One region of the Bacillus sp. FJAT-42376 genome, then DNA from elsewhere that is predicted to be linked to it. Evidence: predicted binding sites of a transcription regulator. Region 1 holds the regulator's gene; each other region holds the start of a gene.
The links. The regulator LexA, encoded in region 1, represses DNA repair genes until DNA is damaged. The targets are predictions, from matches to a motif close to CGAACATATGTTCG.
Positions count from the first base shown of each region.

Region 1 (7,967 bases):
AAGCTTCACAGCCAAATAAAAATCCAAAAAACGAAAAGAGGACATAAAAATGATTATTACACATGCAGGATTTCAAGTAAGACAGGACAAAGAAGCAGCATTTCTTGAAGAAATTCAAACATTGATTCAAGCTTCCCAGGCAGAAGCAGGATGCATTTCCTACCGGTTGATGAAAAACCTGGACCAGGACCTTGCGTACACAATGGTTGAAGTGTGGGAAGACATGGCGGCCGTGAAGAGTCATGGCGAAAGCGAACATTTCGTCGCCTTTATCGGAAAAGCAAAAGAATATTTAGCAGCACCTCTTGATGTAAAAAGCTACGATGGAACAGCTTTAGAACGCTGAGCCTGAGCAAAAAAGCCCCGGATGCCGATGGTATCCGGGGCTTTTCCTTTATACCTCCATACCGTTTGACTATTCAGTAAGGGAATGGTAGTTTTTTTAAAAGGTCTTTATTAAAAATCTCTATCATTCCGATTAATGAAAATTATTTTACTAATGAATCAATTTTCAGTAAAATTAAAAAAGATGTTGGACTAAGTCTGTTTATTTCTTATGAGCATGCCAAGCTTCATCCAAAAACCGACTTAATTTATAGGTATAATCGAAATATCAAGATGTGAAGAGGTGGGTTCATTGCAAATTAAAGTGACAAACAGCCCTTTTAATCAAGAACAGGCAGATCTGCTGAACCAGCTTCTGCCGTCGCTCACAGATTCCCAGAAAATATGGATTTCTGGTTTTATGGCTGCTTCAGGTAATGCCAATTCCAATACATATGAAAACACAGACAGCAGTGTTTCCGCCGGAACTGTAAAAACGAACGAATCCAAAAAAGTGACCATTCTATTCGGTTCACAGACCGGAAATGCACAGGGACTTGCAAAGGAAAGCGGGAAAACCCTTGAAGAGAAAGGGTTTGAAGTGACGGTCGCTTCCATGAATGATTTTAAGCCGAACCAACTCAAAAAAATACAAAATCTCTTAATTATTGTCAGTACTCACGGCGAGGGAGATCCTCCGGATAATGCTCTTTCTTTCCATGAATTCCTGCACAGCAAACGTGCCCCGAAGCTCGAAAATTTTCATTTCTCCGTTTTGTCATTAGGAGACAGCTCGTATGAATTCTTTTGCCAGACTGGGAAAGAGTTTGACTTAAAGCTTGAAGAGCTTGGGGGAAATAGGATCTATCCGCGCGTTGACTGTGATCTTGATTATGACGAGACTGCAGCAGAGTGGCTGGAAGGGGTTCTTGGAGAACTGGGCACTTCAGAACAGGAGCAGTCAGCCGCACCTGATCGGGAAGCTGTCACTCCGGCTTCCGGAGCAGCCTATTCAAGGACCAATCCGTTTCAGGCAGAAATTCTGGAAAGGATCAATTTAAACGGGCGCGGTTCCAATAAAGAGACGACTCACCTGGAACTATCCCTTGAAGGGTCCGGTCTTTCCTATCAGCCCGGCGACAGTCTCGGAATTTATCCGGAAAACGATCCGGCCCTTGTCAGCATGGTGATTGATGAAATGAAGTGGGACCCCGAAGAACCGGTGACAGTTGGGAAACAAGGGGAATTGCGGTCTTTAAAGGATGCTCTCACCTCCTTTTTTGAAATAACCGTCCTTACAAAGCCCCTCCTTGAAAAGGCGGCAGCTTTCACGGAAAATCAAAAGCTGAAGGAACTGCTTTCGCCCGGACAAGAAGGGAACCTTAAAGAGTATGTGACAGGCCGCGACTTCCTTGATTTGCTTCAGGATTTCGGCCCGTGGGCAGGATCGGCACAAGAATTGCTTTCTATTCTTCGGAAAATTCCGGGAAGGCTGTACTCCATTTCAAGCAGTTTGGAAGCCAATCCGGAAGAAGTTCATTTAACCATTGGAGCCGTGCGCTATGAAAGTCACGGACGTTCGCGAAATGGGGTATGCTCCATTCTTGCGGCAGAACGGCTTCAGCCGGGAGACCGATTGCCTGTATATGTGCAGCCGAATGAGAACTTTAAGCTACCGGACGACCCTGACACCCCGATTATCATGGTGGGACCTGGTACGGGAATTGCTCCATTCCGTTCCTTTTTGCAGGAGCGCGAAGAAACAGGAGCTGAGGGCAAATCGTGGCTGTTTTTTGGTGATCAGCATTTCGTTACCGACTTCCTTTATCAGACAGAATGGCAAAAATGGATAAAAGACGGCGTATTAACGAGAATGGATGTCGCCTTTTCACGTGATACGGAGAAGAAAGTTTATGTTCAGCACCGGATGCGCGAAAAGAGCAAAGAGCTTTTCTCCTGGCTTCAGGAAGGTGCCGTATTCTATGTGTGCGGCGATGAGAAAAACATGGCCCAGGATGTACATGAGGCTCTTATCGAAATTATTGAACATGAAGGCGGGATGAGCCGTGAAAAAGCAGAAGAATACGCGGCTTCTATGCAGCGGGATAAAAGATATCAGCGTGATGTTTATTAATCCATACAGGAAAGGAGTCAGGTTAGCATGACCAACACAAAACTGACTGCACCCGGCGGTACCCCGAGTGATGTGGAACGCATAAAGGAAGAAAGCAATTATTTACGGGGAACACTGGCAGAATCAATGCTTGAACCGATCAGCTCCGGTATTTCCGATGATGATAACCGGCTGATGAAATTCCATGGAAGCTATCTGCAGGATGATCGTGATCTCCGGAATGAGCGTCAAAAGCAAAAACTTGAGCCAGCCTATCAATTTATGCTCCGTGTCCGCCTTCCCGGGGGCGTGGCTACTCCAGACCAGTGGCTTGTAATGGATGAGCTTGCCCGGACAAACGGGAACGGAACCTTGAAACTTACAACGAGAATGACTTTTCAGATGCATGGGGTCTTAAAATGGAACATGAAAAAAACCATCCAGGAAATCCATGCTTCCCTCATGGATACAATTGCCGCTTGCGGAGATGTAAACAGGAACGTCATGTGCAATCCGAACCCTGAACAATCGGGCATTCATGCAGAAGTATATGAATGGTCAAAAAAATTGAGTGAACACTTGCTCCCTCGCACCCGGGCCTATCATGAACTTTGGCTTGATGAAGAGAAGGTAGCGGGAACAGCGGAAGCGGAAGAGGCGGAACCGATGTACGGACCACTTTATTTGCCGCGGAAGTTTAAAATCGGAATCGCTGTGCCCCCTTCAAATGATATCGATGTCTTTTCGCAGGATCTCGGGCTGATCGCCATTGTTGAAGAGGAAAAGCTTACCGGCTTTAACGTCCTGATTGGCGGCGGAATGGGAATGTCCCATGGGGACCAGCAGACCTATCCGCAGCTCGGAAAGCCAATTGGTTTTTGTACGCCGGATAAAATTCTTGATCTTGCTGAAAAAGTCATAACCATTCAGCGTGATTACGGGAACCGCTCAGAACGTAAAAATGCCCGTTTCAAATACACCGTAGACCGTCTTGGTCTTGAAACAGTCAAGGAAGAATTAGAAAACCGCCTTGGCTGGAGCCTCGATGAAGCAAGGCCATATAGCTTTGATCATAATGGAGACCGCTACGGTTGGGTGAAAGGTTTAAAAGGGAAATGGCACTATACCCTGTTTGTCGAAGGCGGACGTGTAGCTGATTTTGAACAGGTGAAGCTTTTAACGGGACTGCGGGAAATAGCGAAAGTGCATACAGGCGACTTCAGGCTGACCGCCAATCAGAACGTGATCATTGCAAACGTGTCCCAGCAGAAGAAAAAACAGATTGACGCTTTAATCAGTGAATACGGCCTTACAGACGGAAAACACTTTTCGGCCCTGCGCAGAAGTTCAATGGCCTGTGTTGCACTCCCGACGTGCGGCCTTGCAATGGCAGAAGCTGAGCGCTATCTACCGGTTTTGATTAATAAAATTGAAGAAATCGTGGATGAGAATGGTTTGAAAAACGAAGAAATTACAATTCGCATGACAGGGTGTCCGAACGGCTGTGCCCGCCATGCATTAGGAGAAATCGGATTTATCGGCAAAGCTCCCGGAAAATACAACATGTACCTCGGAGCAGCTTTTGACGGCAGCAGGCTCAGTAAAATGTACAGAGAAAACATCGGAGAAGAGGAAATTCTCCGCGAGCTGCGGGAGCTTTTGCCCCGCTATGCGAAAGAGAGACAGGCGGGAGAGCATTTTGGTGATTTTGTCATTCGCACCGGAGTGATTGCTGCAACAACAGATGGAACGAATTTTCACCATTAAATAACAGGGTTTTAAAACCCTGGGCGGAATACGCGATAATTAGAGCAGCGGGACAGGTGAGATCCCGCAGGCTCACGAGGAAACGAACTGCTCGCCCAAGGAAAGCAAAGCGCCTTCTGACTGCATACAGCAGCAAAGTGTAACAGAAAAAAGATGACCCGCTCATATAAGGGGTCATCTTTTTTTCTTCCGTATAATAAGGTTCCGGCTCAAACTGAATATAGCCCCGGCACCAAGCCCGATGCCCATCAGGATTCCGCTGATGGCGACACAGAAGGCAATATACTCGAAAACCGAGTAACGGGCCATGATCGTCCAGTCAATTTTCCCTTTCCAGTCTTCTATCACGAGATTCATACCGTATATCCCGGAGATCACTGTATAGGTGGTTAAGATAAACAGCAGATAATTATTCCGTTTCGCTGAAATTTTTTCTTGGTTCCGGAATAAGCTGTCCAGTGTCTTCTTGACTTCATCATACAATGTGGAGATATGAAACACTTTATTCATTAATACAGCAAGTTCCTGGCCTTCCGTCCTGCTGCTGATTTCCTTAAAGTGATATTTTCCTGAAAACTCCGTTATGGTCTGAATGAGCTGTTCAATTTCTCCGGTTTTGTTTCTTCTATAAAGAAGGGAGTATTGGTAGGACAGTTTTAACAGAACCATTTTATAAAAAAAGTGAAGGAGCAAGTTGTAGTAATGCTGGCCGAACATCTCAGATTTAATCAAAGGAACATGAGTCCCCCGCTGTGTAAGGCAAGTAAAAGCATGATCGCTCACAATATACTGGGTCTGGGGAGCCCAGCGTCTGTAACTGTGCTCCTTTGCGTATTCATCAATGTATTCGGGATCGTAGGCAGAGATAAACGGCATGCCTTCGGGATCGTAGCCGTTAACCTGACCGGAGCGAAACAAATGCTGATTTGAAACATACTCTTCAGCAGACACGAGTGTACTCACAACGTACATTCTTTCATCTACAAAATAAGGGAGGCTCCCGAAGTAAGAGGTTTTATTTGCCCCTGTTTGAATATAAGGAACGATGCAGGGAGCAACCTCCTTAAATATATAATCCTGAATACTGTCATAGGTTCCGTCTTTTGAAAGAACCTGAAGCTGTTTTTTCTTTACTATTTTCGGTTCAAGGACCCGAAACTGGTTTTGGAAATGAAGAACATCCGAAAGCTTAAGATTTGTATCAGCCAAGCGGGTCCTGACCGATATCATCCCAATTTGAAACGGGCAGATAAAGAGATCGGCAGACAGAATTTCCACTTCAAATGAACGCTTCTCATCACCGAACAGAAGGCGTATTTTTGAATGGAGGCTTTTGGAAAAGCGGCTTAGGGATTCCTGTGCTGGTTCTTCCGTAAACAGAAGGTTTTCAATAAACGGCAAAAAGTACTGATCCATCTGATCATGTGACACGGTTTGCCCCGGGCCGTAAAAAGCACCTTCCAACTCCTTTGCTTCGAGCCTGAAAAATTCGTAGCCGGATGATTTTAGCGTACCCTCCATTTTCTTTATGCCTGCAGGTTTAAGGGAAAACGGAAAGATAAATTGACTGGATGATTCATCCAGTATAAGCTCCTTGGATTGGCCGGACATGGCAACCTTCCTCCTGGTGAATAAAAGTAAAGGCAAAATGACCCTATGCAATAGGATAGGGGATAAAGATTTATTTTATCATTTTTTCCCGAAAAAAAAGCCTGTCCCGAAGAACAAGCTTCTTAATGAACCGTGCGGTAAACACCAATCACTTTTCCCAAAATGGATACATTTCTTAACAAAATAGGTTCCATTGAAGAATTTTCAGGCTGAAGACGGATATAATCCTTTTCCTTAAAGAAGCGTTTTACAGTCGCTTCATCATCTTCCGTCATCGCTACGACAATATCTCCATTGTTGGCAGACTGCTGCTGTCTCACGGCAACGAGGTCACCATCCAGAATACCTGCTTCTATCATACTGTTTCCGACAATTTCAAGCATAAAGACATGCTCATCAGGAGAAGCGATCCGTTCCGGAAGAGGAAAATATTCTTCAATATTTTCTACGGCGGTAATCGGAACACCGGCTGTTACCTTCCCGATGATTGGAACGTTGATCACACCCGTTTTTGGAATGCCGGCTCCCTGGTCTTCGTTAAGAATTTCAATCGCCCTAGGCTTTGTCGGGTCTCTTCTTATTAAACCTTTGTTTTCAAGTCTTGCAAGATGCCCATGCACGGTAGAGCTTGAAGCGAGGCCTACGGCAAGGCCGATTTCCCGGACGGAAGGAGGGTAGCCTTTGCTTTTTACTTCCTGTTTAATGAATTCAAGAATGTCCTGTTGCCTTTTCGATAATTTGCTCATCGCTAGCACCTCAAAGTAAGTAATTTATAGTGATTATAGCATGATTTACCTATATATACAAACATAAGTTCGAAAAACGCTTGACCAGGAATGTTTGTTCGCCTTATAATAAAATCAGAAAAAGCGAACAAACATTCTGGAGGGGTTAATATGTCAAAGAGCACATTTGCACTCATAGCATCATTTTTTATTCTTGTAGCAGGAATTGTTTTTGCGGCAGCCGGGGCAGGTACAGACAAAGCACTGGACAAATATGCTAAAATAGAAATCCGTGAAGGAGATACTTTGTGGGATATCGCTGAGGCTCTCGAAGATAAGCATGGCCTGTCGCAGATGGAATTCGTTGAATGGGTCGACAAAGAAAATCATTTATCCTCCATTGTCATTAAACCGGGGGACCGGATTGTCATTCCGATAAAAAAAGATCAGCTATACGATCTTGATTCCCGTATTATAGCATCAGAAGAGTAGGTGTTTGTTTGAAAGCAGCAATCTATTGCAGAGTGAGTACATCTAAAGAAGAACAGGAAACATCGCTGCACAGGCAAAAAGAGGAGCTGACTGCACTTGCCGCATCGCATGGCATGGAGCTTGTCCGGACCATAACCGAACAGGCAAGCGGATACGAAATTGAGAGGGAAGGCATCCTTGATCTTCTCGACCTAATAAAAAATAAAGAAGCAGATGCGATTCTCATCCAAGATGAAACGAGACTTGGAAGAGGAAGTGCCAGAATGGCGGTTCTGCACTGTATATATAAAGAAGGGGCAAAAGTATTTTCCATTGCCCAGCAAGGAGAGCTTCAATTATCAGAAGCAGATACGATGGTGCTCGAAATCGTCAGCATCGTGGAGGAGTACCAGCGGAAAATACATAATATGAAGATCCGGCGGGGGATGAAGCGGGCTATCGAGAAAGGATACGATCCTCGGAATAATCTTACTGACATACATTCCGGTGGAAGAAAGGACAAAATAGAGGTTCCAATAGAGGAAATCGTACGCCTTAGGAGGAATAAACTGACTTTCGCTGAAATTGCCGCTACATTAAGAGGATTCGGATATTCGGTTTCAAAAGCGACCGTGCATAGAAGGTATCAGGATTATCAGGAAGAACAAGAGGCAGCCGAACAGACCAGGTAATCTGTTCGGTTGCCTTTTTAATAGCTTTTTTGTACCATTGCACTATAGTTTGATACGATATCCTGCAATTTTCACCATTGGCGCAGCGGGAATAAAGGAGAATGCACATGCTTTCAAACGATAAAATAGCTAGAATTAATTTTCTTTCCAAAAAGTCTAAATCAGAAGGATTGACTGGCGAGGAGCAGAAAGAACAGAAAAAACTCAGGGAAGAATATTTGCGGACGTTCAGAAGCTCAATGAAAAACACATTAAAAAGTGTAA
Region 1 covers NZ_CP033906.1:2,426,293-2,434,259, forward strand. Annotated here, with positions in the region: gene CEF21_RS12140 (nitroreductase family protein) at 1-2, shown strand, start outside; gene CEF21_RS12145 (putative quinol monooxygenase) at 50-346, shown strand; gene CEF21_RS12150 (assimilatory sulfite reductase (NADPH) flavoprotein subunit) at 650-2,458, shown strand; gene cysI (assimilatory sulfite reductase (NADPH) hemoprotein subunit) at 2,486-4,204, shown strand; gene CEF21_RS12160 (magnesium transporter CorA family protein) at 4,379-5,815, opposite strand; gene lexA (transcriptional repressor LexA) at 5,938-6,561, opposite strand; gene yneA (cell division suppressor protein YneA) at 6,712-7,032, shown strand; gene CEF21_RS12175 (YneB family resolvase-like protein) at 7,041-7,703, shown strand; gene CEF21_RS12180 (DUF896 domain-containing protein) at 7,811-7,967, shown strand, end outside.

Region 2 (7,967 bases), 420 kb from region 1:
GTCTTTAAACGTTCCTTCCTTCACCGCGCGGATGGCTTTTGCCTGGCTGTCTGCCGCAAACTGATCCTGCTCTTCCCTTGAAATCCTGTATTTTTCAGCCAGATTTTCGGCTGTAACTCCCATATGATAATCATTAAATACACAGGTCAGCCCGTCGGAGGTCATACTGTCCACCAGATTTTGATCCCCCATACGAAATCCTTCCCGTGCCCCTTTTATTAAATAAGGCGCCTGGCTCATGTTTTCCATTCCGCCTGCTACAATGACGTCCGCTTCCCCTGCTGCAATAGCCTGAAAGGCAAGGTGGACCGCTTTCAATCCTGATCCGCATACTTTATTAATCGTCATGGAAGGAATTTCCTCAGACAGGCCTGCTTTCATTGCTGCCTGCCGGGCAGGGTTTTGGCCGATTCCTGCCTGAAGCACATTCCCCATGATGACTTCGTCCACATGCTCGCCTGAAATTCCCGCTCTCGCCAAAGCATCCTTAATAACAATGCCTCCCAGTTCGGGTGCTGAGACATTTTTAAGTGCTCCCCCAAAGCTCCCTACTGCGGTTCGTACTGCGCTTACAATGACAATTTCTTTTGCATTCACTGTTCCCATCCCCTTTAGAAAAAATTCCAATACTCTGAAAATAGCATTTGCATTCTTCCTTATTTTCCTACTAAAATAACAATATGTAAACCCTTACATTATGAAAGAAGGCGGATGTATTGAGATTCCCGATAAAAGCAGACCTCATTGAGGTGGGGCCAAGAGACGGTCTTCAAAATGAAAAAAATGTGATACCTTCCAGTCAAAAAATCCAGTTCATCAAGGATTTGTCACAGGCCGGATTTAAAGAAATGGAAATCACTTCGTTCGTATCGCCCAAATGGGTGCCCCAAATGGAAGATGCAGCCGAAATCGTAAAGCATGGTGCACCATCCGTAAGGAACATCGTGCTGACTCCTAACGAAAAGGGTCTGGAAAAAGCCATTGAAAACGAATGCAGCGCTGTCGCCTTCTTCGTCGGTGTGAGCAGCACCTTTAATCAAAAAAACATTAACCGCACGACCGAAGAAAGCATGCGATCCCTCCTTCCCTTAATCGAAAAGGCAAAAAACCGCGGGCTTTTTATACGCGCATGCATTTCGACTTCCTTTTACTGCCCGTACGAAGGAAAAATCGAAGAAGAACCAGTTCTTGATTTGTGCAGGCAATTTGCCGATGCCGGAGTGGATGACTTGAGCGTCGCTGACACAATTGGAATGGCTCATCCCCAAGAGGTTTACTCCCTTTTTTCCCGCTTAAAAGAGCAATTTCCGGAAATTCTGCTCACTGCGCATTTTCATGACACACGGGGGCTTGGACTCGCGAATATTCTGGCTGCGCTTCAGGCAGGGATTGACCGTTTCGATACATCAGCAGGCGGTCTTGGCGGATGCCCGTTTGCGCCGGGCGCGAGCGGCAATGTAGCGACGGAAGATGTCCTTTACATGCTTCAGGAAATGAAGATTGAGACAGGAATCTCTCTTGATAAGGTTCTCGCGGCGGTGCATAAAATGGAGCCGTTTCTGGATAAAAAAATTTCCAGCAAGCAATATTTTCTATGGAAAGAAAAAATGGCGGCACAGGCATAATAAATCCGGACATCTGAATGGCAGATGTCCGGATTTTTTTTGCAGCACATCGGGCAAGCATTTTCATTTCCTTCGTCCCCATAAACCGATAAAATATGACAAAAACCTTCTTAGGGGGATCAGCCAGTGAAAAAGCTTGCCATCGGAGTTGGCGCAGCCCTCTCTTATACTCTTTCTGTCGGATTCTTTTTCACCCAGATGATGATGTATTCCAAAAAGAAAACAAATGAAGAAATACTCGAAAAAGAGCGGCTTTACGGCCATTTTGACCAAAAGGATTATGACAGTCTTGAGAAAAGAAACGTCTCCATTCCTTCTGAATTCGGATACTCCCTGAGCGGGCAGCTGATTGCCCCATTTAAAGAGAAAAAGTTTGTCATCGTCTCCCATGGAGTGACAATGAATCGCTATAATTCTCTTAAGTATATGAACCTTTTTCTCTCATTGGGCTATAACGTTCTGATTTACGATCATCGGCGCCACGGCGATTCCGGAGGCAAAACGACAAGCTTCGGATACTATGAGAAGTTTGATTTGCGCTCTGCCGTAACCTGGTTAAAACAGAGGTATGGAGAAGACATCCTTCTCGGGATCCACGGTGAATCCATGGGGGCTGCATCGATGCTCCTTTACGCAGGCATTCTTGAAGATGCAGCTGACTTTTATATTGCGGACTGTCCGTTTGAAGACCTGGAGGAACTGCTTCTCTTCCGTCTGCAATCAGAAATCAGCATCCCGAAATGGCTTGTTATGCCGATTGCCCGTCTTTTCCTGAAATGGCGGGACGGCTATAGGATGCAAGAGGTTTCGCCGATAAAAATCATCAGCCGGATCCAAAAGCCTGTCCTATTTATTCACGGGAAGAAAGATGGCACGATTCCTGTCTCATCCTCCATCCATTTGTATGAGCATAAATCTGGTTCCAAAGGGATCTATATAGCCGATAACGCAGATCATGCCATGTCTTTCACGCACAACAGGGAGGAGTATAAACAACAGATTATCGCATTTCTGGAGAAAATCGGAATAGATGGCAAGGGCTGATGGATTGGGCATACTCGTGTCCAATCTCTCTCTGTGCTGTTCAAAATCGAGTATTTTCTTTGCTTTCTCTTTTCTTAAATTTTATATAGTAGTATATATACAAACCTATCCCCAGAAGAATCACGACTGCAAACACCCAAACCGGCATTCCCCAGAAATAAACTCCTCTAAAAGCCATTCCAAACAACAAGATGGCATCCCAAATAAAATCTAATTTTGACATCTCCCGCTCCTTTTTACCCTTATTTTACCACAATAAGAATTTTTATGTAACAACAGCTGACTTTCCTGTATGATATGGATTAGAAATCCCCGCCTGTAAAGGAGCGACTAAAATGGAATTACAAAAATATCAGCCCCATCATAAAGAAAGACTGCAAGATTTCAGTCTTCCGCCAGAGCAAATGCCATTCACCGCCCTGCCTGTCGACCGGCTTGAAGGCTCCAATGGCGAACATCCAATTGTCATTCTGTATGAGAGAAAACCAGTCGGCTTTTTTCTTCTTCACTCCGGTGAAAGAGTGAACGACTATACGGATCTTCCAAACCGGATGCTATTAACTTCTTTCTCTGTCAATTTCTCTGATCAGGGTAAAGGGTATGCGAAAGGAGGACTGAAGCTTTTGAAGGCGTTTGTTCAGCAGGAATTTCCAGATTGTGCTGAAGTGATTCTCGCTGTCAACCATAGGAATATCGCTGCCCAAAATCTATACATAAAGACCGGATTTTTTGACACCGGCAATCGAAAGACCGGAAAGATTGGCGAACAATACATTTTCAGTCTGCCGATTTTATGAATGGAGGGAACAAAGAATGCGCTTAGTCATCATCGGAGGCGGATACGCCAGAAAGTCTGATCATTTTTTTATCAATCAGCGGCTGGCGGAGCTGACAGGAAAAGACAATCCAGTAGTCTTATTTATTCCAAGCGCGGCTTCGGATGATGAAGTCTACATAAAAGAATTCCTCGGTGTGTTTGAACAGCGTCTTGGCTGCCAGGTTTCCGTTTTGCGGACGGCTTTCTTCCATTCTTACTCAGAAGTGACGGAAGCCTTTCAAGCTGCTGACCTGATTTACCTTGGCGGAGGAAACTATGTGAACATGATAGAAGCATCGAAACAATGGAAAATCGATGGTCTTTTCATCGACGCTCTGCAATCCGGCAAACTGATTGCCGGAATCAGTGCAGGAGCCATATGCTGGTTCAGCAGCGGCCTTCGCTCGGATTATGAGGGAGACGGTTATGCGGAAAGTGAAGGATGGTCTATTTTGAATGCTGTTTTTTGCCCTCATTTTAATCAGCCTGATCGTGCGGAAGCCTTTGCCTCACTTATGGAGCAAACAAACAGAAAAGGGATAGCTATAGAAGATGACTGCGCCTTATATATAAACGGAAATACGTATGAAATCATCGGTTCACCTGAGAGCATCCATTTATTCTGCGGGCTTTCACTGAAGGATCTTGGCTCTTTAATCACCCCTTTTCCGCATGGGAAGATGAAGCAGTTCGGTAACAATGCTTTGCTTTCCTTTCAGCCGGTCAATCGCTAAAATGAAGATAGAATAGTCCTGAATGGAGGATATAGAATGAAAAAACTTTGGATTGGTCTTGGCGTTGCCCTTTCCTACATATTCATCGTTGGCTTCTTTTTCACAAATATGATGATGTTTATTAAGAAGCGGACAGACGAAGAAATTCTGGAGCGCGAAACACTGGACGGGCATTTTATTCAGAAGGATTTTGATGAGCTGAAAAAAACTGAAGTGACGATTCCGTCCATTTACGGATATGACGTCAAAGGCTACCTCGTCGCACCTTACGAGGACCGCAAATTTGTCATCATCTGCCATGGGGTTACCGTCAACCGCTACAACTCGGTTAAATACATGAATTTGTTTTTAAAGCGCGGATACAACGTCCTGATCTATGACCATCGCAGACATGGGGAGTCCGGCGGGAAAACGACAAGCTACGGCCATTATGAAAAATACGATCTGCAAGCCGTTGTTCATTGGCTGAAGGAGCAATTTGGACAGGATATAACGTTAGGCATCCACGGAGAATCCATGGGATCGGTTACCATGCTGCTGTATGCCGGAATGCTTGAGGACGGGGCCGATTTTTACGTGGCCGACTGTCCGTTCGACAGCCTGGAAAAGCAGCTGCTTTACCGTCTGAAAGTAGAATTCCGTCTGCCAGGCTTTCTTGTCATGCCGATTGCCCGCCCTTTTATGAAATGGCGCGACGGGTACTCTCTTAAAGACGTATCCCCTATCCAATTCATTGATAGGATTAAAAGTCCCGTCCTTTTTATTCACAGCAAGGACGATGCTTACATTCCATCTGAATCATCTCAGCTGCTGTATGAAAAGAAAAACGGTCCAAAGAAAATCTACTTTGCTGAAAAAGGGGATCACGCGATGTCGTTTACGGAGAATCGGGAAGCATATGAGCGGATATTGGATGAATTTTTGGAAGAGGCTGTGCCTGTAACACAGTAGATAGCTGGTTTCATCTGGGAGATCCGGGGGTCCTAAGCTAAGCCTAGGACCCTTCTCTTTATTTTCTTCCCGCCTGCCACTTCATCCCCCATCCAAAGGCGCGGTCCATTTTTGCATGTCCATGAAAATATTCGACAAGACGTGTAACATTAAACGTCTGATCCTGGACGTTTTCAATCATGGCAATGGCACACATCGTTTGGCCATTGCGGTGTTCATCAAGCTTCACCTCTATGTCCTGGCCAGTGCCGTATTTTAGTGTAACGACCCCATCTACCTCTGACCAGTTAGCTGCTCCCTGATAAATAAACGTGTATACAAGAATCCGTCTCATCTCCTGTACCCGGTCTCCATTGATCCGGAGATTTTCTCCACCCGCCGCCGCTCCAGTCCGATCATCGTGGTCCAATTGAATATAAGGCAGCTGATTAAGGTTTCCAAACGCATTTCCGAGGGCCTGAATGCAGCCTTTTTGGCCGTTTTTAAGTTCATATAAACAGCCTAAGTCAAGGTCCGCTTGACTTGCACCTTTCCCGAGCAATCCGGATAAAAATCCTCCTTTTCCAGTTTGATTCTGCGGTTTCTGATTCCAATTTAAATTCACCAATAGTTCGCCAATACCTGATCCGCTTGTTTTTGAGAGATTAATGGATTCACCTTTTTTCTTTAACTCAATCACTCTATTCATCTCCTTCTGCTGGATGATGTTTCCACTTCACCTTTTAGTCTACTAAAAATAGGGCATTTTCTCCAATACCGCTCATCTATGGTTACTTTTTCCTCTTTTTGTGATATGATCTCCTAAAAAGGAACGTACGTTCTTTCAATAGGAGGCATGTAAATGAGGCCGAATCTGACTCTATCTATTGCTGTACAGGAATTCACCAACTATTATTGGTTAAAAGAGGAGCTGCAGTTTTTTTGCAGAGAGCATGGACTATCCCCCTCTGGTTCCAAATCAGAGCTTTCCTCGAGAATTGTAGCGTTTTTGCAGACAGGAGAAATTTTAAAGCCGAAACGATCTGCAAATCCTCCTGGAAGAGAAGAGACCCGCCGCGAGCTGACTCTGGAAACGGTGATTACGGAGAACCACCGCTGCAGCCAGGAAGCAAGAGCCTTCTTTAAGACAGTGATTGGACCGGGATTTCATTTTTCTACCTACATACAGAACTATTTCAAAACGCATGCAGGGTATACATATAAGGATGCTGTAACAGCCTGGCATGAAGAGGAAGAACGAAAAAAAGACCCTTCCTACAAAACAGCCATTTCCCCGCAATTTCAATACAACCAGTTCACCCGCGACTTTTTCGCAGACCCTGCAAATAAAGGAAAAAAGCGCAAAGAAGCTGTTGAGGCATGGAATACAGTCAAAAACCTTCCCGGCGGCAGCAAGTACAAGCATAACGGGCTTCATACGGATAAGAAAGATTGAAGGAGAAATGGGATGAAGAATGCAAAAATAGCGATTGAAAATACATCAAACAAAAAAACGATCCTCATCACCGGGGCGTCAAGCGGATTTGGGATGCTCGCTTCCCTTGAATTAGCCAAAAAAGGCCACACCGTAATCGCAGCTATAAGAAATATGGATAAATCGAAGGAACTTTTAAAACTAGCAGAGCATAACGGGTGTGCAGAAAAGATTTCGATCCATCCTCTGGATGTGACCAGTGCTGACTCGATCGAGGCACTCCAGCAGTTTCTGAAAAAAACCGGAAAGATTGATGTCCTGATCAACAACGCGGGATTTGCCTTCGGAGGGTTCAGTGAAGAAATTACGATCTTAGAGTTTAAAGAGCAATTTGAAACGAATTTCTTTGGTGCCATCGCGGTCACTCAGGCTGTTCTTCCTTTCATGCGCGCCCAGAAAAGCGGAAAGATCATCAACATGAGCAGCATAAGCGGACTGATCGGTTTTCCGGGTCTGTCCCCTTACGTCTCATCCAAGCATGCACTTGAGGGATTTAGTGAAAGCCTTCGTTTGGAAGTGAAACCGTTTGGCATTGATGTCATGCTGATTGAGCCGGGATCCTTTTCAACGAACATTTGGACAACTGGGAAAAAGGTGGCGGAAGTATCGATGGACCCGCATTCTCCCTACTTTTCTTATATGACAGGAATTGAAAATGAGCTGGAACGAGGTAGTGCAAAACATGGGGATCCAATGGATGTGGTGCGATTAATAACCGTTTTATGCGAAAAACGCAGGGTGAATAAGCTCAGATATCCAATTGGAAAGGGAGTCCGGTTAACGCTCCTTTTAAAAAGAGTATTGCCCTGGCGTATTTGGGAATCCATTATCATACGCCGACTTTTGCCGAAAAAATAAAAAAGAACCCGTCCAGCATGGGTTCTTTAAACACGGCTTGATTGTCTGCGGTGACGGTATTGCTGCCATTGGAAGCGGATAAAGCATCCGATGCAGAATCCAAGGATTGCAATAAAGGCTGAGAGAGCAACCATTGCCGTGAAAACATAAGCAAGTATCATCCAGTGCATCACGTACCCAATAAAACCAAGAGCAAGACAGCTTACGGCAATCGCCTGGTTAAACTGCTGCTGATCAAAATCCTCCGGAATGTAGGCGGATGCCGGTTTTCTCAGGAATAGTCCGGCCGTCTTCATGATGGGATTAAAATTATAAATTAACCCCATTAATCCTGCTGCTAACGGAATGAGTAAAATCCATCCCCAGCCAGTAAGCCATGCTGCTAAAACAGAAAGGACGATGAACCATTGATTGGTCAAAACAAGCGGTTTCGGAATGGTTTTCATAAAAACCCACCTTACTGA
Region 2 covers NZ_CP033906.1:2,846,044-2,854,010, forward strand. Annotated here, with positions in the region: gene CEF21_RS14285 (acetyl-CoA C-acetyltransferase) at 1-597, opposite strand, end outside; gene CEF21_RS14290 (hydroxymethylglutaryl-CoA lyase) at 717-1,625, shown strand; gene CEF21_RS14295 (alpha/beta hydrolase) at 1,752-2,669, shown strand; gene CEF21_RS14300 (hypothetical protein) at 2,710-2,892, opposite strand; gene CEF21_RS14305 (GNAT family N-acetyltransferase) at 3,005-3,466, shown strand; gene CEF21_RS14310 (Type 1 glutamine amidotransferase-like domain-containing protein) at 3,483-4,220, shown strand; gene CEF21_RS14315 (alpha/beta hydrolase) at 4,257-5,171, shown strand; gene CEF21_RS14320 (TerD family protein) at 5,230-5,850, opposite strand; gene CEF21_RS14325 (DUF6434 domain-containing protein) at 6,013-6,606, shown strand; gene CEF21_RS14330 (oxidoreductase) at 6,619-7,503, shown strand; gene CEF21_RS14335 (DUF4395 domain-containing protein) at 7,530-7,949, opposite strand.
Region 2: CEF21_RS14325 (DUF6434 domain-containing protein) is a predicted target of LexA. The motif match lies at 5,980-5,993, and genes of this name have one in related genera.

Region 3 (7,967 bases), 430 kb from region 1:
AGAGAACGTGTTAACCGAAATCTATCAGACCGAGAAAGCTGTATCAGCAGGAGAAGCAGCCAGCTGGCTTGCTGATCTTCAGCAGCAGGGACGCTTTTCAAAGGATGTCTGGGCAGGTAAATAAATGCGAAGAAAGCAGCCCTTAACAAGGCTGCTTTCTTACACATGAAAGGAGAACATACCCAAAAGCAGCTGCGCAAATGGAACTGATCATAATCCCTTGTAAGGTCCCGGATCCTCCTGTGAAAAAATCATAAAACGGCAGGAGATTGGCTCCGGTGAGAAATTGCAGGCTTCCTCCTGTTATGTATGCGAGAGGCAGACCAAAAATCAGCAGCTTAAGCCAATTGATGCTCCAGCGTCCTTCTCTCCAGAAGCCCAATATCAGCTCTGGAACCGCAAACAGCATCCCGGCGGCAATAGGAAAAAGAGCCTGGAAAGCCCGGAATGTTCTCATATCATAAATTTCTTCTCCTTCTTTTTGAAGCTGAATTCCAAAGTGCGCCCCGCTATACAACAGCCATACAGCTAGAAGCAGGAATATGACATAAACGGCAGCCTGTCTGGCCAAAGCTCTCATGGTGGCACCTCCATCACTCTTTTATACCATTATATTCCATAAACAATTGATTTACACGCCGAATTATCATATAATTCACATATCTTAGTAAGAGGAGATGCGCCAATGATTGCCGTGCAGAAAACCAATATTAAAAATAGCGGGGCCGGCACCGTCTGAGCCCCTAAAATTAAGGGGGCACGAAACAATTGATCGATTTATTTACTGGAAGAACAATCCGTCTTGCCGCACCGAGAATCGCAGACATAGAGGACATGAACAGCTGGCAAAACAGCCATTATCTTAGGATGGTGGATACGGATTTTGCCTTCCCAAAGGCTCCGGATTCTCCTGCAAAAGCACTTGAATTCAGGATCAGAACGAATGAAGGGGATCAGCTGCTTGGGTTTGCCGCCCTTCACAGCATTGAGTGGAATAATCAATGCGCCCTTCTTGCCATTGGAATCGGAGAGGAAGCACACCGCGGAAAAGGCTATGGAGCAGAAGCCCTTCAGCTGCTTCTTCAGTACGCGTTTTATGAATTGAATCTGAACCGTGTTGGACTTGATGTCATTTCCTACAATGAGCCGGCCATTCGTGCTTACCGCAAAGCGGGCTTCAAAGAAGAAGGCCGTCTGAGAGAAACCGTCCTCAGGGATGGAAAAGCATTTGACCGGATCGTTATGGGAATTCTGCGGAGAGAATGGATCGCCCTGCAGGCTGAATGAAAAGATGGGGAACCTGTACCTGTTGGTACGGGTTTTTTGTTTTTTCACTCTTAGGCGGCGATATTGCAGCGGAGCGCGTGAAACAATTGTCTGCTGTGGCGGGCCGTACATGGATGATTCGAAAGCGAGTTGAAAAGAGGGCGGAAGAGGAAGGTTGGCTGGAAAGAGGCTTGGGACGGCCGGAATTCAGGTAAGATTGGCCGGAAAGAGATGAGGAACGGCCGGAAAAGACGTGGAATCGGCAGGAAAAAGAGGGTTGGCTGGAAAAGGGTTCGGAACGGGCGGATTCGAGGTGAGATCGGCCGGAAAGGGATGAGGAACGGCCGGAAAAGACGTGGAATTGGCAGGAAAAAGAGGTTTGGCTGGAAAGAGGTTCGGAACGGCCGGATTCGAGGTGAGATTGGCCGGAAAAGAAGCGAGATCGGCTGGAAAAGACGTGGAATTGGCAGGAAAAAGAGGTTTGGCTGGAAAGAGGCTCGGACCGGCCGGAATTCAGGTAAGATTGGCCGGAAAGAGATGGGGAACGGCCGGAAAAGACGTGGAATCGGCAGGAAAAAGAATGTTGGCTGGAAAGAGGTTCGGACCGGCCGGAATTCAGGTAAGATTGGCCGGAAAGAGATGAGGAATGGCCGGAAAAGACGTGGAATCGGCAGGAAAAAGAAGGTTGGCTGGAAAAGGGTTCGGAACGGCCGGATTCGAGGTGAGATCGGCTGGAAAAGACGTGGAATTGGCAGGAAAAAGAGGTTTGGCTGGAAAGAGGTTCGGAACGGCCGGAATTCAGGTAAGATTGGCCGGAAAGAGATGGGGAACGGCCGGAAAAGACGTGGAATCGGCAGGAAAAAGAATGTTGGCAGGAAAGAGGCTCGGAACGGCCGGATTTCAGGTAAGATTGGCCGGAAAGAGATGAGGAATGGCCGGAAAAGACGTGGAATCGGCAGGAAAAAGAAGGTTGGCAGGAAAGAGACTCGGAACGGCCGGAATTCAGGTGAGATCGGCCGGAAAGAGATGGGGAACGGCCGGAAAAGACCCGGAATTGGCAGGAAAAAGAGGTTTGGCTGGAAAGAGGTTCGGACGGCCGGAATTCAGGTGAGATCGGCCGGAAAGAGATGAGGAACGGCCGGAAAAGGAAGGTTGGCCGGAAAAGCTTACAGTCCAGCCCGAATCCATCACGAATCACCTCTTCTGATGCTTCTCTAGCATTTTCTGCAGGAAAATATCCGACTCTCCCCTCGGTATACTCAAGCTTTTCCACTCCGCATCCTTCCGTTCCTTTCCGATGTGCACAATCTGTCCAGTATGATACGCGTAGTGGGCCATCTGTCTTTCAATCGCATCCATTACCATGTGCGATTCGCCCCGTATAAAGATTTCTTTTAGCAGATCTTCCTCCGTGAGCTGCCCGAGTGCATGAAACAATACATTCCAGCCATTTTCCCAAACCTGCATGACATCCGCCCGGTCTCCTAAATCGTTCAGAAATTCCTGCTCACGGCTGCGGTCAGGTTTTTCCCCGTCAGTGGTGAGAAAATCGGTCCATCTGGAAACCATGTTCCCGTTCATATGCTTGACAATGACCGCGATGCTGTTTGTTTCTTCGTTTTGCTTCCAATGTAAATCCTGTTCAGTTAATTGTTCCATTGCCCGGTCACCTAAGTTTTTTACCCCCTTAAAGCGATTCATTACGACTTTGAGATACACCGTTCCCACACTCATTTCATCACTCCTTGCTTCGGATTAGAATCTGCAGTCATCCTTATTCACCATATATTCGTATACCAGATTCTCAATGACCTCGTAATATTCCGTTTCTTCATCCTTTGACCGTCCCAGATCATCCATAAATGAAACCATATCTTTTTCTGGAAGCGGATGCTCCTCCAAATCCCGCCCATACTGCTTGAAGGCACGGGTCAGCATTTTCTCCAGCCATTCTGTTTGCATCGTCACACCTGCTTTCTATTTCCCCACATTATAAGATCATTCCTTCTGCCTAAAAAAGATTTTTCGGCGGATCGAATGGCTTTTTTTTCAAAAATCCCCAATATTCCACTGTTCGGCAAAAACTACCATTGAATACGAACGTTTATTCGATTATGATTAGCGGTATAATAGAACTACGAACACACATTCTTGCTGGAGGGGTAAGTGCGATGGATTATGACCAGCTTCCCAAAAAGAAAATTCTTTGCGTTGATATGAAAAGCTTTTATGCGAGCTGTGCGGCTGTCCTGATGGGACTGGATCCGCATACCTGCTACCTTGCTGTCGTCGGGGATACCGAAAGGCAGGGAAGTGTGGTGCTGGCCGCATCTCCCCAATTGAAAAAGGACTTTAATATTAAAACAGGATCGAGAAAATTTGAAATCCCGGATGATCCCCGGATCCACGTTGTAAACCCGAAAATGGCATTGTTTATCCGCATTTCCACTGAGCTTTCAAAAATGTTTTACCGCTATGTGCCGAGAGAAGCCATTCATATTTACAGTGTAGATGAAAGTTTCATCCAGGTCGACGGTGTCGAACATTTATGGGGGGACGCCCATGAGATTGCCTGGAAAATTAAAAGCGAGATGGAGCGGGAATTCCAGCTGCCGTGTGCGATCGGCATCGGCCCGAATATGCTTTTGTCCAAGATATGCCTGGACATTGAGGCAAAAAAGACCGGGGTTGCCGAATGGACCTATGATGATGTGAAGACAAACTTGTGGAATATAAAACCATTGAGCAAGATGTGGGGCATCGGGGGAAGGATGGAAAAAAATTTGAACCGGATGGGCATTTTCAGTGTCGGCCAGCTTGCCAATTACCCTTTGGAAGTGCTGGAAAAAAAATTCGGCATTATGGGAAGCCAGCTTTATCATCATGCCTGGGGCGTGGATTTGTCCGACCTCGGCGAGCCGATTATGCAGGGGCAGATCAGCTTCGGCAAAAGCCAGATTCTTATGCGTGATTACACGGATCCGGAAGAGGTGAAGCACGTCATCCTTGAAATGTGCGAAGAGGTGGCAAGAAGAGCGCGCCATCACTGCCGGTCGGGCCGGACCATCAGTTTTGGCGTCGGCTACAGCAAGGATGAATGGGGGGGCGGGTTTTACCGTTCCCGGACGATGGAGGAGCCGACAAATATCACGATGGATCTTTACCGAACATGCCTGGAGCTTTTTGAGGAGTTTTATGACGGGAAAACGGTTCGTAAAATCTCCATTGCCCTGTCCAACATTGAGGAGGATACGGAAAGCCAGCTCAATCTCTTTCAGCCTGACCGGGAGAAGCACCGGACACTCGGGTATGTCATGGATTCCATCCGAAGCAAACACGGCTCTGATTCTCTGCTTCGGGCTGTTTCCTACACGAAAGCGGGAACAGCGAAGCACCGGGCAACACTAGTCGGAGGACATAAGGCATAAGAAAGGAGAGGAGGAAAATGATCCGTGACCGCGGAAATATTAAATGGACATCGATGATGCTGCCGGAGCATGTGAGGCTTCTCCGCCAGTGGAAAGAAGAAGAGCAGTATACGGCAAAGCCTGAGATTGATGAGCAGCAGCTGGAGGAATTTAATGAGATCATCTGCATGGCGATGGAAAATCATCAGCTCCTCCGATTTACGGTGCACGAGCATGAGAAGCTCGTGCCGTACACCGGATACATTCATTTTCTGGATCCGGTCGGGCAGGCCATCCGGATTGTAAATGAAGCAGGCAAAAGGCAGATGATTCCGCTTGAAGGAATTGTGAAGATAGAAGAGCAGAAGGAAGAATAAAAAAAGGCCAATCAGTACGTCCGCTGATTGGCCTTTTTGCCGGTTACTTTTCAAACAGGCCAAGCTGCAGAAGGGCCTCTTCCGCTGCCGTACTGCCTTCCGCATCAATCTCAATTTCTTCCCCGGGCTGCAGGGAAAGAGCCAGAACCCCAAGAAGGCTTTTTGCATCAATGATCCAGTGTTCTTTTTTTATTAAAATTCTTTCTTCAAACTGATTGGCCGTATGAACAAGCTGGCTTGCCGGATCTGCAAAAACAGGTTTTACGACACGAACTTTCATTATCCCATCCCCCAGTATGATCGATTAGTCCAATTCTTTTTCTGCACGAACGCAGGAATCAAAGGTGCCCTTATGGGTTGCATCACAATAGGGCATTTTTTTAGACTGGCCGCAGCGGCACAAAGAAAAAGCGGGCTTAGCCGGATATACATTACCGTCTGCATCCACAAGCTCCACATCTCCTGTTACACGGAAAGGGCCGTTATCCAATATTTTAATTTGAACTTTAGACATCATTGTCCTCCTTTCCAGAAAAAAGATACTCTAATGTTAATCTGAACCAGTTGAAAAAGCAACGAACCTTTGCATCATAAGGGCGAAGAAGCTGAGAGTGTGGTAAACTGTCCATACATCATTCTAAAGAAGGTGCGAGACATGAACGTAACATTTACAGAAAAAGCAATGGAACGAATTGCGCCGAGCTTGCGCGAACATCCGGAAGCTCGTTTGAAGCTGAAATACGATACAGAGGGATGCGGCTGTGTCGTATCAGGGGTCGCAGCCCTTTGGCTTGTGAAGGAAACAGAAGAGGATGATTTGAAAATCGAAACCAATTTCAAACCGGTCTATCTGGAAAAGACAAAAATGGTCTTTTTAGATGAGAACATGACCGTAGATTTTCTTGAATCCGCCAATACCTTTGCGCTGAAAAGCCCGTCACAAATGCTCAATCCGCGCATGAGTTTAGTCGTTAAGTGAGGAAGACACCATGAAAAAAGACAAATTTCAATCGATGAAAAACATTGCCCAGGACAAAACATGGGTATCATTTTTAAACAACAATCATCCATTCAGTCTGATGCACTGGTCAATTGGAGGAATCCATGACGAACAAAAGAACGTCTGGCTCCTGCAGGACGAAATGACGTTCCAGGCCCAGGAATTCCCGACGATTGATGATGCCATTGCCTGGATGCGCGAAAATATGGAAGATGTAACGGATGTACTATAAGGAGAGAGGCGCTTTAGGCGCTTCTCTTTTTTTGGTTCTTACAATGGGAAATTAATTCATTTCTTTGGCGCAAAGTGCTGATTACGGAAAGCAGGGCATCCAGTCTGATTAAAAACAGGGCTGTCTGAAACGTCTCATTCACGTAAAACAGGGAGACGCATTCTGAGCGTTTCCCTGTTTTCGTTTGACATTTGAGTCATGCTGATTGAAGCGGAAGGGCGACACTCCGGCGGGAGCGGCACCCCGCAGGCGCTTAAGCCAGAGGAGGCTTAAAGGAAGCCCTTGCAGTGGAAATCAGGCTAAACAAATCTAAGTTAAATAGCAAGTGGGACATCTTAGAATACTTTAAGGGCAGCCCCGTTTGGAAATTAGATTGAAGCCCTTCGAAGAAGCAAATAAGAGAAAACAGGGAAAATCAGGCTAATGAGAAGAATCCATAAAGAAACAGCGGTTGGATGATCTGCTATATACCCAAAAGATGGGACCCACCATTGAAAGTAGCTGAAGACTAAGGTTAAACCTGTTAGAAGAAGTACGAGAACAGAGAAGAAAAGGTACAGTCCGTTTTTTCCAAAACGCTGGTACAGGCTCGCTATTAGGAGCCCGAACATAAAGTTATAGACTAATAGGACAAAAAAGATCCACAGCTGCCAAAATGGATTTTGGCTGAACACATCGAGCAGACTGAAAAAGTGAATATTGAAGCCCCAGCCCGCTGTGATCCGGCTTTCAATGATAGAAAAGAGAGAAAGCAAAAAAGCAGATAGTAAGCTAACCAAGAAGAATATAGAAATGGTTCCCAGGAAGAAGTCCTTTCTGCGCAAGCTCAAATCGAGAGAGAAAGGGAACGTTTGGGCAGGGATGACAATGCCTGAAACAAACATGAACACAAAAATAGTCATAATTCCACCCGTATTAAATCCCTCTTCGGTTTGAATCAGATAGGCAATCAGTAAATTAATGGCAAGGCTTGAGAGACTGATAATCCATGGTAAATATAAAAGCGTAAGTTTGTACCTTAAATGAATTTTCATGACGGCAGCAGTTGGGTTCATTGGGCTGTTTCCTCCTTTAATAGTGCTGAAGCGTTTGTTAAATGGATAATCAGCTGCTGCAGGGATACAGGGGCAAGCTCCAGCCCAAGCTGATCAGCTTTCCCTTTTTCTTCAGTGGTCAGCGCGCCGAGTGCTGTAAGTGAAACGAATCCGCCGATTGTTTCCTTTTTTAGGATATGTTTTCCATTTGTGAACTCAGCCGCTTTTGAGGATGGTCCTACAACCGTAAAGGCTTTGCCGCGAATCGCATCCGCCTCTTCATTCATAATCAGTTTTCCATGATCAATGACAAGGACATGCTCCAATATCTTACTGACTTCATCAATCAGGTGCGTTGATAGAATAATGGTGCGGGGATGACTGCTGTAGTCTTCTATTAAACGGTCGTAAAAAATATTTCTGGCGACGGCATCAAGGCCAAGGTATGGTTCATCAAATATCGTAAGGGGTGCTCTGCTCGCAAGCCCGACAATAATACCGGCAGAGGAAAGCATGCCGCGGGAAAGTTTTTTCATGCGGCGCTTAAGAGGGAGGTCAAAATCTTTGATTAAAGAATCGGCATAATCCTGATCCCAGTTCGGGAACGCAGAAGAGCAAATATCGAATAAATCCGAGATGTTAAACGTATCA
Region 3 covers NZ_CP033906.1:2,858,465-2,866,431, reverse strand. Annotated here, with positions in the region: gene CEF21_RS14425 (bifunctional cytochrome P450/NADPH--P450 reductase) at 1-124, shown strand, start outside; gene CEF21_RS14420 (hypothetical protein) at 143-580, opposite strand; gene CEF21_RS14415 (GNAT family N-acetyltransferase) at 769-1,287, shown strand; gene CEF21_RS14410 (hypothetical protein) at 1,417-2,397, shown strand; gene CEF21_RS14405 (DUF1572 family protein) at 2,461-3,000, opposite strand; gene CEF21_RS14400 (YqzH family protein) at 3,022-3,228, opposite strand; gene CEF21_RS14395 (Y-family DNA polymerase) at 3,438-4,694, shown strand; gene CEF21_RS14390 (YolD-like family protein) at 4,712-5,050, shown strand; gene CEF21_RS14385 (HPr family phosphocarrier protein) at 5,094-5,330, opposite strand; gene CEF21_RS14380 (CDGSH iron-sulfur domain-containing protein) at 5,355-5,564, opposite strand; gene CEF21_RS14375 (iron-sulfur cluster biosynthesis family protein) at 5,706-6,029, shown strand; gene CEF21_RS14370 (DUF2552 family protein) at 6,040-6,282, shown strand; gene CEF21_RS14365 (hypothetical protein) at 6,651-7,337, opposite strand; gene CEF21_RS14360 (ABC transporter ATP-binding protein) at 7,334-7,967, opposite strand, start outside.
Region 3: CEF21_RS14395 (Y-family DNA polymerase) is a predicted target of LexA. The motif match lies at 3,364-3,377, and genes of this name have one in related genera.

Region 4 (7,967 bases), 500 kb from region 1:
TTGCGGTTATTCCCATTCTTCGCTCTTGTACATTGAGCGCGTAGAGGGCAATTGGAACAGTCCTCGCATTCATATACTTTGATCTCTCGCTTAAAGTCGTTGCGACCGGCTCGTTGGGATAAATAGCGGAACATTATTCGTTTCCCTTTTGGGCATGTAAACGAATCGTCTTCTTCGTTGTACGCCCAATTGACGGCATGAAACTCGTTCTCCTTGAAACTCTTTTGTTCTCTTTACGATAGTTTTTATAGGTAATGAGCGGTGTCCGTTTCCGATTTTTTTAAGACATCTGCGTAGTTTTCTTCGCATACATACCCCGCATCCGCGACGATATACTCCGGGAGTTTAAGAAGTGCTTCTCAATATGATTCAAAATGGAATGAGTTGTATACCCATCACAAAGTCTGTAAACATCTTATGAAGCTTCTTTGGTTCTTTGCGCATGCAACGAAGTTCTTTCCGCTCTTCCCTATCTTATCTTGACTCTAATTTTCAATTCCATCCCTCGACTTTTTCTTCCAATTGTTTCACGATTAAAGAGAATTTCCCCCCTTGATTTCGTCCTCATAATCCCGTTCAATGGTTGAATAATGTTTTTCCCCAACAGTTCATCATAGATTTGCCTGGTCTTCTCCATCAAACAGGCATTGAATTTTTCCACCGATTTCCGCCATACAAATTTTAATATATTTGCGTTGGCTTCAATTTTGGTTTCATAAATAAAAATACCCTCTGTAGCAATTCGCTTTTTTTGAGCCCAGCTGACAGCAAAATTGGACAAAGCTTGATGGAGAAGGTGTTTTACTTCCTGATGTACCCGGAACCTGTTAATAGTTCGATAACACGTTACATACCCTTGAGAAAGCCACATCATCCGAACACTGTCAGTAAGGAGTCCTCAATTTTTCTGCCTAAAAAAACAAATAGGGTATAGGCACAAAAGATAATTTTCATGATCATTCTCGGATGATAAGCTGGACATCGGTCTAGAGTAGGAAACTAAAAAACGATTTGTTAGGAATCTGTTCAACCATATGATGAACGGTGTAGGCTATATCTTTTTCATCGAGTTTCACTTCTAGATCCAAGGGCAAAACAACCTGGTCCATGTTATACTGTTTATATATAAGGACACTTCCGTTGGTTATTGTGTGGTAACTTTATTTTTTATCAAAAGGTATCATTATATTTTTTATTAAAAATGAACGTAAAGAATAGAAAGAGAGGCCGCCGCAAACTTATTTGCGGCGGCCTCTCTTATTTACTGGGCTTTGCCCTAGCCTTATTTTCATTATTAACCAGTGTAGTATTCCAATTATCTTGTCCAACTATATGAATAAGCTGTTTGAAGATTATCAGTGTAATTAGAATTATTAAAGAAATCTACTTGTATTCTTATAGTTCGACCAGCATTATTTATCACGTTTGTAAAAGTAGTGTGTGCTTGCTTAATATCTCCATACTCGGAGTATGCATACCCAGCATTATGTGCTGAAATTTGTTTCCAAGCTCCTCCTTCGTATTTTTGAAGAGTCATCCGAATGTATGCAGCTGTATTTGGAGCCATTTTTACAGATCCATAAACGTTCGAACTATCTTCACTTGTAGCAATTTCATGGTATCCAATTTGGTATGTAAAATTACTACTTGTTTCAACTGTTTTAACTCCAGAGTAAGCTGCCGCTTTTTTCATTGGCAAGGCACTTACTCCACCAATGATCACTAATGTTGCTAGAATTATGGGTGTAAACTTTTCAACTAATTTTTTCATTATTTTCTTCACTCCAATTTTATTTTAACAATATATTTATATTTTAAAATAATTTGGAATTGATTAATACTTACTTATTACCCATATTTATGAAAAGTTTCTTTATTAACGTAGAGATCTTTTATTACTTGAGTGTAAATTAGGTAGTAATAAAAGATTAAATATAGAAGCCCCAAGAATGCTTAACTTAAATTCTTTAGAATACCGGAATGTTCTTTTTGCGGTTTCTACTCTAAGTTTATAACTGGAATATAGACAAAAAAAACAGCCTGTCTGCCCCGCTAAGAAATAGACAGGCTGTTTTTTTGCCCTTCGCGTGAATGAAGACATGCCCCTATTAAATAGAAAATGAACGATTCATTCCTTCTTTATAAACTGTCTGAACACTGAACCTGCCCATAAGCCAAAGAATCATTTCATTTGAACGGCATTATACGAAATTTGAACCTTTGCTACAGTCCCTTTAAGCAGATCCTCGTGGCACGCATCCTTTTTCCCGTACATGAAAGATAAATCTCCCACTGACCTGCTCAGAAGCTCGACTGCTTGTCTTAATGCCTGCTGATTCCCTTCATAACCATCCTTTAGAAGTGTTCGTACAATTTCCTGCGAAATGTTGTAAAGCTCTTCCATCTTTTCATTTTCTGACATATCCAGCACCCCTTTTTTAAAGTGTATGCCTCTCAGATCGCTGTCATATCATATATGGATTATATTCGGTCCGGAGATTGGGAATCCTTTATTTTTTTCCTTTTGGCGGATGATAATCGTAGCCTCCCTGATTGATTTTTTCGATAAAAGGGGCTAGGTCCCCGGCTAACTCTTTGTACAGCAGATTTGTTTCCAGCTCTGCTGATGAAATGGTAAGAATTCTTCCTTCCTGAAAGTCCATAACCTTTATGTTTCTTATTCCTTGTATAACAAATGTGTACATAATATGATGCCTCACCCTGGTCACCCTCCTGTTTACAACGGATAGACGCTGATTACTGCTTCAGTCGTTTAAAGAACAAATGTTCTTAAATAGTAGCATAACAAACATGCGTTCGTATATACTGAATATACATCCACAAAGAGGAGGGAATATAATTGGGCATTATTTTATCAAAAAGTCTGGAGACGAAAAAACCGATCCAGGTAATCTATCTATCCAGCCGCGGGGAAATCACACAGCGGCCCATCATCGTTCTCAAGAAATCCGCGGAATCCATTACAGCCCGCTGCCTTCTGAAAGGAGAACTTCGGGTATTCAAGCTTGAGCGGATTCTTTCAGCAGGATTCCTTTCTCATTCCAGAAAATAGTGCTGCAGATCCCCCGGGAAATTCCGGCGGCGGTCTTTTTAATTCTCATTTCATTTCCGTCACAATTTATTTACATTTTATAGATGCAATTTTACAGAAAAGGGAGTATAGTATTTCTTGTATAACTTTTGTACAACTAATACAAAGAGGTGTAGCCATGAATTTTTTAACTAAATTTAGTCTTAGAAATGCGGTAGCTGTTTTCATTATCTCCTTTTTGCTCATTCTGGGAGGGCTATACAGTTTTACACAGCTTAAAGTGGATTTGCTGCCGAACATTGAATTTCCGCAAGTTTCAGTGGAAGCAGTCTATCCCGGAGCCTCCCCTGATGATGTCAGTGAGCAGGTTACATCGAAGCTAGAGGACGAGTTTAAAGGGATTGACGGGGTAAAAAGTGTCACCAGCTCCTCCTATGAAAGTGTGGGCATCATCAATCTCGAATTCCCGTTTAACACTGATATTGATAAAGTTGAAGATCAGATTAACACGCTGATCGGTGAAGCGAATCTTCCCGACACAGCCGAAACGAAAGTAAACCGTTTTTCGTTCGGAACGTTCCCGATATTCAACATCTCCCTCTTTACGAAGGACAACGCTGATATTGAATCACTGCTGCAGGACGATGTCATTCCGGAATTGAATAAAATTTCCGGCATAAACAGTGTTTCAGTCGGAGGACTTAAAGAAGAAGTGGTCCGTATTACGGTCGATAAAGAAAAAGCCGAAAAAAGCGGCTTGTCTCTTTCCCAGATTAAAGACAAAATCAACGCAAAATACTTATCTTTTCCTGCTGGAAACGTCGTAGATCAAGATACCGAAATTCCAATCAGAGTACAGGAAGGATTAAATGAAGTAAACACATTGAAAGAACTGCAGCTTACCTCCGGGACACCGGCAGCAGGTTCGCCGCAGGGAGGCCCAACATCCGGCCAGGCACCGGCCGCTCCGGGAGGACAGCAAGGAGGTTCTCCACAAGGATCTCCATCCGGCGGAGCACCTGCCGCTTCAGCACCTCAGACTGCACAGCCTGCACAGCAGGAACCAGTAAAACTGAAAGATATTGCTAAAATCGAAACCATTACAGACCGCCCGGAGTTAACCCGCTACAATCTCAAAGACTCCCTGTCGATGGCGATTACGAAAAAACAGGATGCCAACACCGTTGAAGTAGCGGATGAAGTCATCAAGACACTGAAAAAATACGACGACAAATTGGATTATTCCATTGGATTTGACCAGGCTGAAGGCATTGAAAAGTCAGTGGAAACACTCATTCGCGAAGGACTTCTTGGAGCATTGTTCGCCTCTCTTGCTGTACTTGTTTTCCTTCGGAATTTCAGAGCGACCATCATTGCTATTATTTCGATTCCGCTCTCCCTGCTCGTCACTTCCATTTTCCTGAACCAGCTTGATATTTCTTTGAATATCATGACACTTGGCGGAATGGCTGTCGCAGTAGGACGTGTTGTGGATGACAGTATCGTTGTTATTGAGAACATATTCAGACGCGTGCGCAAAACGAATAGCGGCATTTCCAATGAACTTATTCAGGATTCCACTAAAGAGATTCTGAAAGCTATTACTTCTTCTACCATCACAACGGTTGTCGTCTTCCTGCCGCTTGGATTTGTAGGAGGCATTACAGGCGAATTTTTCCTGCCGTTCGCTTTAACGATTATATTTGCCCTTATTACTTCTCTGCTTGTATCCATTACGATTGTACCGATTCTGGCACGGTTCTCGTTTAAAAAAGTTCCGAAAGAAGAGAAGGAAGGCCCTCTTCAGAAGTTTTATGCCGGTGTAATCGAATGGTCGCTGAATCATAAAATTGCCGTTATCGGGGTTTCCCTCCTGCTCTTATTCGGTTCCGTATTCTTAGTCAGCGGACTCGGTTTCACTTTTATTCCGAACGAAGAGCAAAAAACGCTCGTTGCAAGCGTAGAGCTTCCATCTTCTACAACACTTGAGAAAACGAACGATGTTTCCCTCGAACTGGAAAAAATGTTTGATAAAGAGGAACCGATTGAAGAAGTAACAGCCGGAATTGGAAGCCGTGACTTTACAACCGGACTCAAACGGGAGAATAAAGCCAGTTACTTTATTACATTGAAAGATGGAACAGAAGTATCGGATTATATTAAAGATCTTCAGAAAAAGATGGAAACTGTTGCAGAAAAGACAGCACCGGATGCGAAACTCGGCATTCAGGAGCAGAGCAGCGGCGGACCTCCATCCAACAACAATGTAAATATTGATTTATATTCAAATGACTTGAACGCTTTATCCGAAGCTTCTAAAAAAGTAGAGGATTATCTGAACAAAAACAAAGATTTGAAATATGTATCCAACAATTTTGCAGAAAAACAGAAACAGGCGGAAGTGACGATCAAACCCGACAAAGCAGATGAGTATGGAGTTTCCGGATTCCAGGTGCTCGGCACGGTTTCCGATCAGACGAAGCCTGTCGATGTTGGAGATTTAAAATTAGACGGGCAGGACCGGAGTGTGGAACTGAGCTACGGAGAAGATATTACGTCCGTGGATCAGCTGAAAGATACGGTCATCTTCAGCCAAAAAGGGCCAATCAAACTCTCAGATGTTGCAGATATAAAAGAGGTTGATGCGTTCACATCCATTCAGCGATTGGACGGAAAAGTGTATGCTCAGGTAAGTGCCCAAATTACGTCCGATAATATAGCGGAAGTATCCTCTTCTGTTATCAAGGGAGTAAAGGAAGATGTTGATCTTCCTAAAGGAGTTTCCCTTGAAGGCGGAGGCGGAAGCGACGAAACCGTCCAGACGTTCCAGCAGCTCGGCCTTGCGATGGCAGTTGCAATCGGACTTGTGTATATCACCATGCTGATTACATTCGGCAAGGCGAGAATTCCTTTTGTTATCCTGTCTTCCTTAATTTTTGTTCCGGTCGGTTCCCTTCTGGGGCTTTATCTGGCGAAAGAGCCGCTTAGCGTCAGCGTGATGATCGGATTGCTCATGCTTATTGGAATTGTTACAACCAATGCGATTGTAATGGTGGACCGGATCGGCCAGAACAGGGAGCAAAAAGGCCTTGTCATCCGCGAGGCGCTCATCGAAGCAGGAAAAACAAGACTGCGTCCTATCCTGATGACAGCTTTTGCGACCATTGCGGCCCTGCTTCCGCTTGCCTTTACAACGTCATCCGGCACACTGATCTCAAAGGGTCTTGCCATTACGGTAATCGGCGGATTAACTTCATCCACCTTATTGACACTGATCATCGTACCGGTTGTATACGAGTTGTTCTTCTTTAAACAGTCCAAAAAGGAAAGAAAAAGAATGAATGGGACAGCTGAATAATAGAATGTCAAAGAATCCCGGTCTGATGACCGGGATTCTTTTATTGAATTTTTTCAGTTAAATGCATTCTGCCCGTACGATCTGTGGATTCTCTTTTTTCATCGTGTATCCGGACCGGAAGCATCTGAATGGTCTGGATCAGAACGTCCAGTTTCCCTTCAATCCTGTGCATCAAGTACATCGTCACGACAATCGGAAACCCTGTGTCTCCTATGAGCTGAAGCCATTGCTCCATTTTACCCCCTGCCTTTTTTAAAACAGGGACCTGACATGGTCAGCCCCCTGTTTCCCTGTTTATTTTATATCCATGTCTTTTACAGTCCGGTCAATCGTTCTCGCACCTTTTTTGGATGTTAAATTGCCTCCTCCGGAAGTAAAAACACCGGATCCAAGCAGGCCATCCATCGCTGCCGCAATTTCCTCGTTTGTAATCGATTCCTTTGGAGCATCTACACTGATTGTGACGGTTTTCCCCTGTTCATTTACAAATTGCATTTCAAGTGTTTTTGCCATTTTTACACCTCACTCCATTCATTAGTTTTGAATTTCATTTACATCCAGACGCTCAGCTGCGAAAAGCGGGTACTGCTGCAGCCCTGAAAGAATCAATGCTGCTGCCATCAGCTGATCAGAATCAGCAGCCGGTTTAACATTGCTGTAAGTCTTGGACTTGAATACTTGCTTTCCTTCCTTATTCAGACCGAGGTCATATACAAGTCGCAGCTGTCTGTCGATTAGAATTGTTTGTGCCATGTTTCTCACCCCCTTTCGCTATAGCAATACACCGAAAGAAAGGGAAAGTAGCGGAAACCTGCCAATTTATTTGTTTTCGAATCGCCAGACAGGAGAGAGAAGGTTAAAAACAATATTTTTTGGTGCGGCGGACTAAAACTGGATCCTATTTTTACCCCATAAAAAAACACCCCGGGTACTTTCATGTCCCGGAGTGCTAATTCAGTTGCATGCAACAGAGTTCATCATTATGCTTTTGTTCTGGTTTGAGCATACTCCTTTAATTCCTTTACAATCCGTTCCCGAAGGATTTCATCATTTACACTTTTAATTCCGTATTGAAAGCCGCTGCCCGATCTTTTCTTCCACATTGGTATACCGCGAAGTTCAAGCTCCTCATTCCTAATGGTAAACGTAATATTTAAAATAACCTGTTCTTCCATTGGCAGCTCCAGATGGGAGATCAGCTTAAGGCCGGATGGGCTTATGTCCATAATGACAGCTTTCCCCTGTTTTGTATGAACTTCTTTTCCGCTTCTTTCAACAATGGAAAAAGAAGCATCGACCGGATCGGAAAACACAAACCGGAATGATTCAGAACGATTATACCGCATAAAAAATCCCCTTTCTGGCAAGTAATCCATCTATTGTAAAAATAGCCGATTCAGGAATGATATTCAATCTTTTTTTGAATGGATGGGCTTTTATGTATGTTCATACCGGATGAGGGAAACCTAATAAAAACAAGCGAACGGAGCTTTTCGATGAAAAAAACAGGCAAACTGGAAGCTATTCTTTGGAGCATCGCCCTGCCTGGGTTCGGGC
Region 4 covers NZ_CP033906.1:1,926,007-1,933,973, reverse strand. Annotated here, with positions in the region: partial or broken gene CEF21_RS21945 (transposase) at 1-341, opposite strand, end outside; partial or broken gene CEF21_RS21940 (transposase) at 811-975, opposite strand; gene CEF21_RS09755 (hypothetical protein) at 1,316-1,771, opposite strand; gene CEF21_RS09750 (hypothetical protein) at 2,183-2,422, opposite strand; gene CEF21_RS09745 (hypothetical protein) at 2,511-2,720, opposite strand; gene CEF21_RS09740 (WYL domain-containing protein) at 2,861-3,073, shown strand; gene CEF21_RS09735 (efflux RND transporter permease subunit) at 3,231-6,410, shown strand; gene CEF21_RS09730 (YvrJ family protein) at 6,451-6,645, opposite strand; gene CEF21_RS09725 (DUF2922 domain-containing protein) at 6,705-6,923, opposite strand; gene CEF21_RS09720 (DUF1659 domain-containing protein) at 6,945-7,163, opposite strand; gene CEF21_RS09715 (PilZ domain-containing protein) at 7,391-7,756, opposite strand; gene CEF21_RS09710 (hypothetical protein) at 7,907-7,967, shown strand, end outside.
Region 4: CEF21_RS09740 (WYL domain-containing protein) is a predicted target of LexA. The motif match lies at 2,807-2,820, and genes of this name have one in related genera.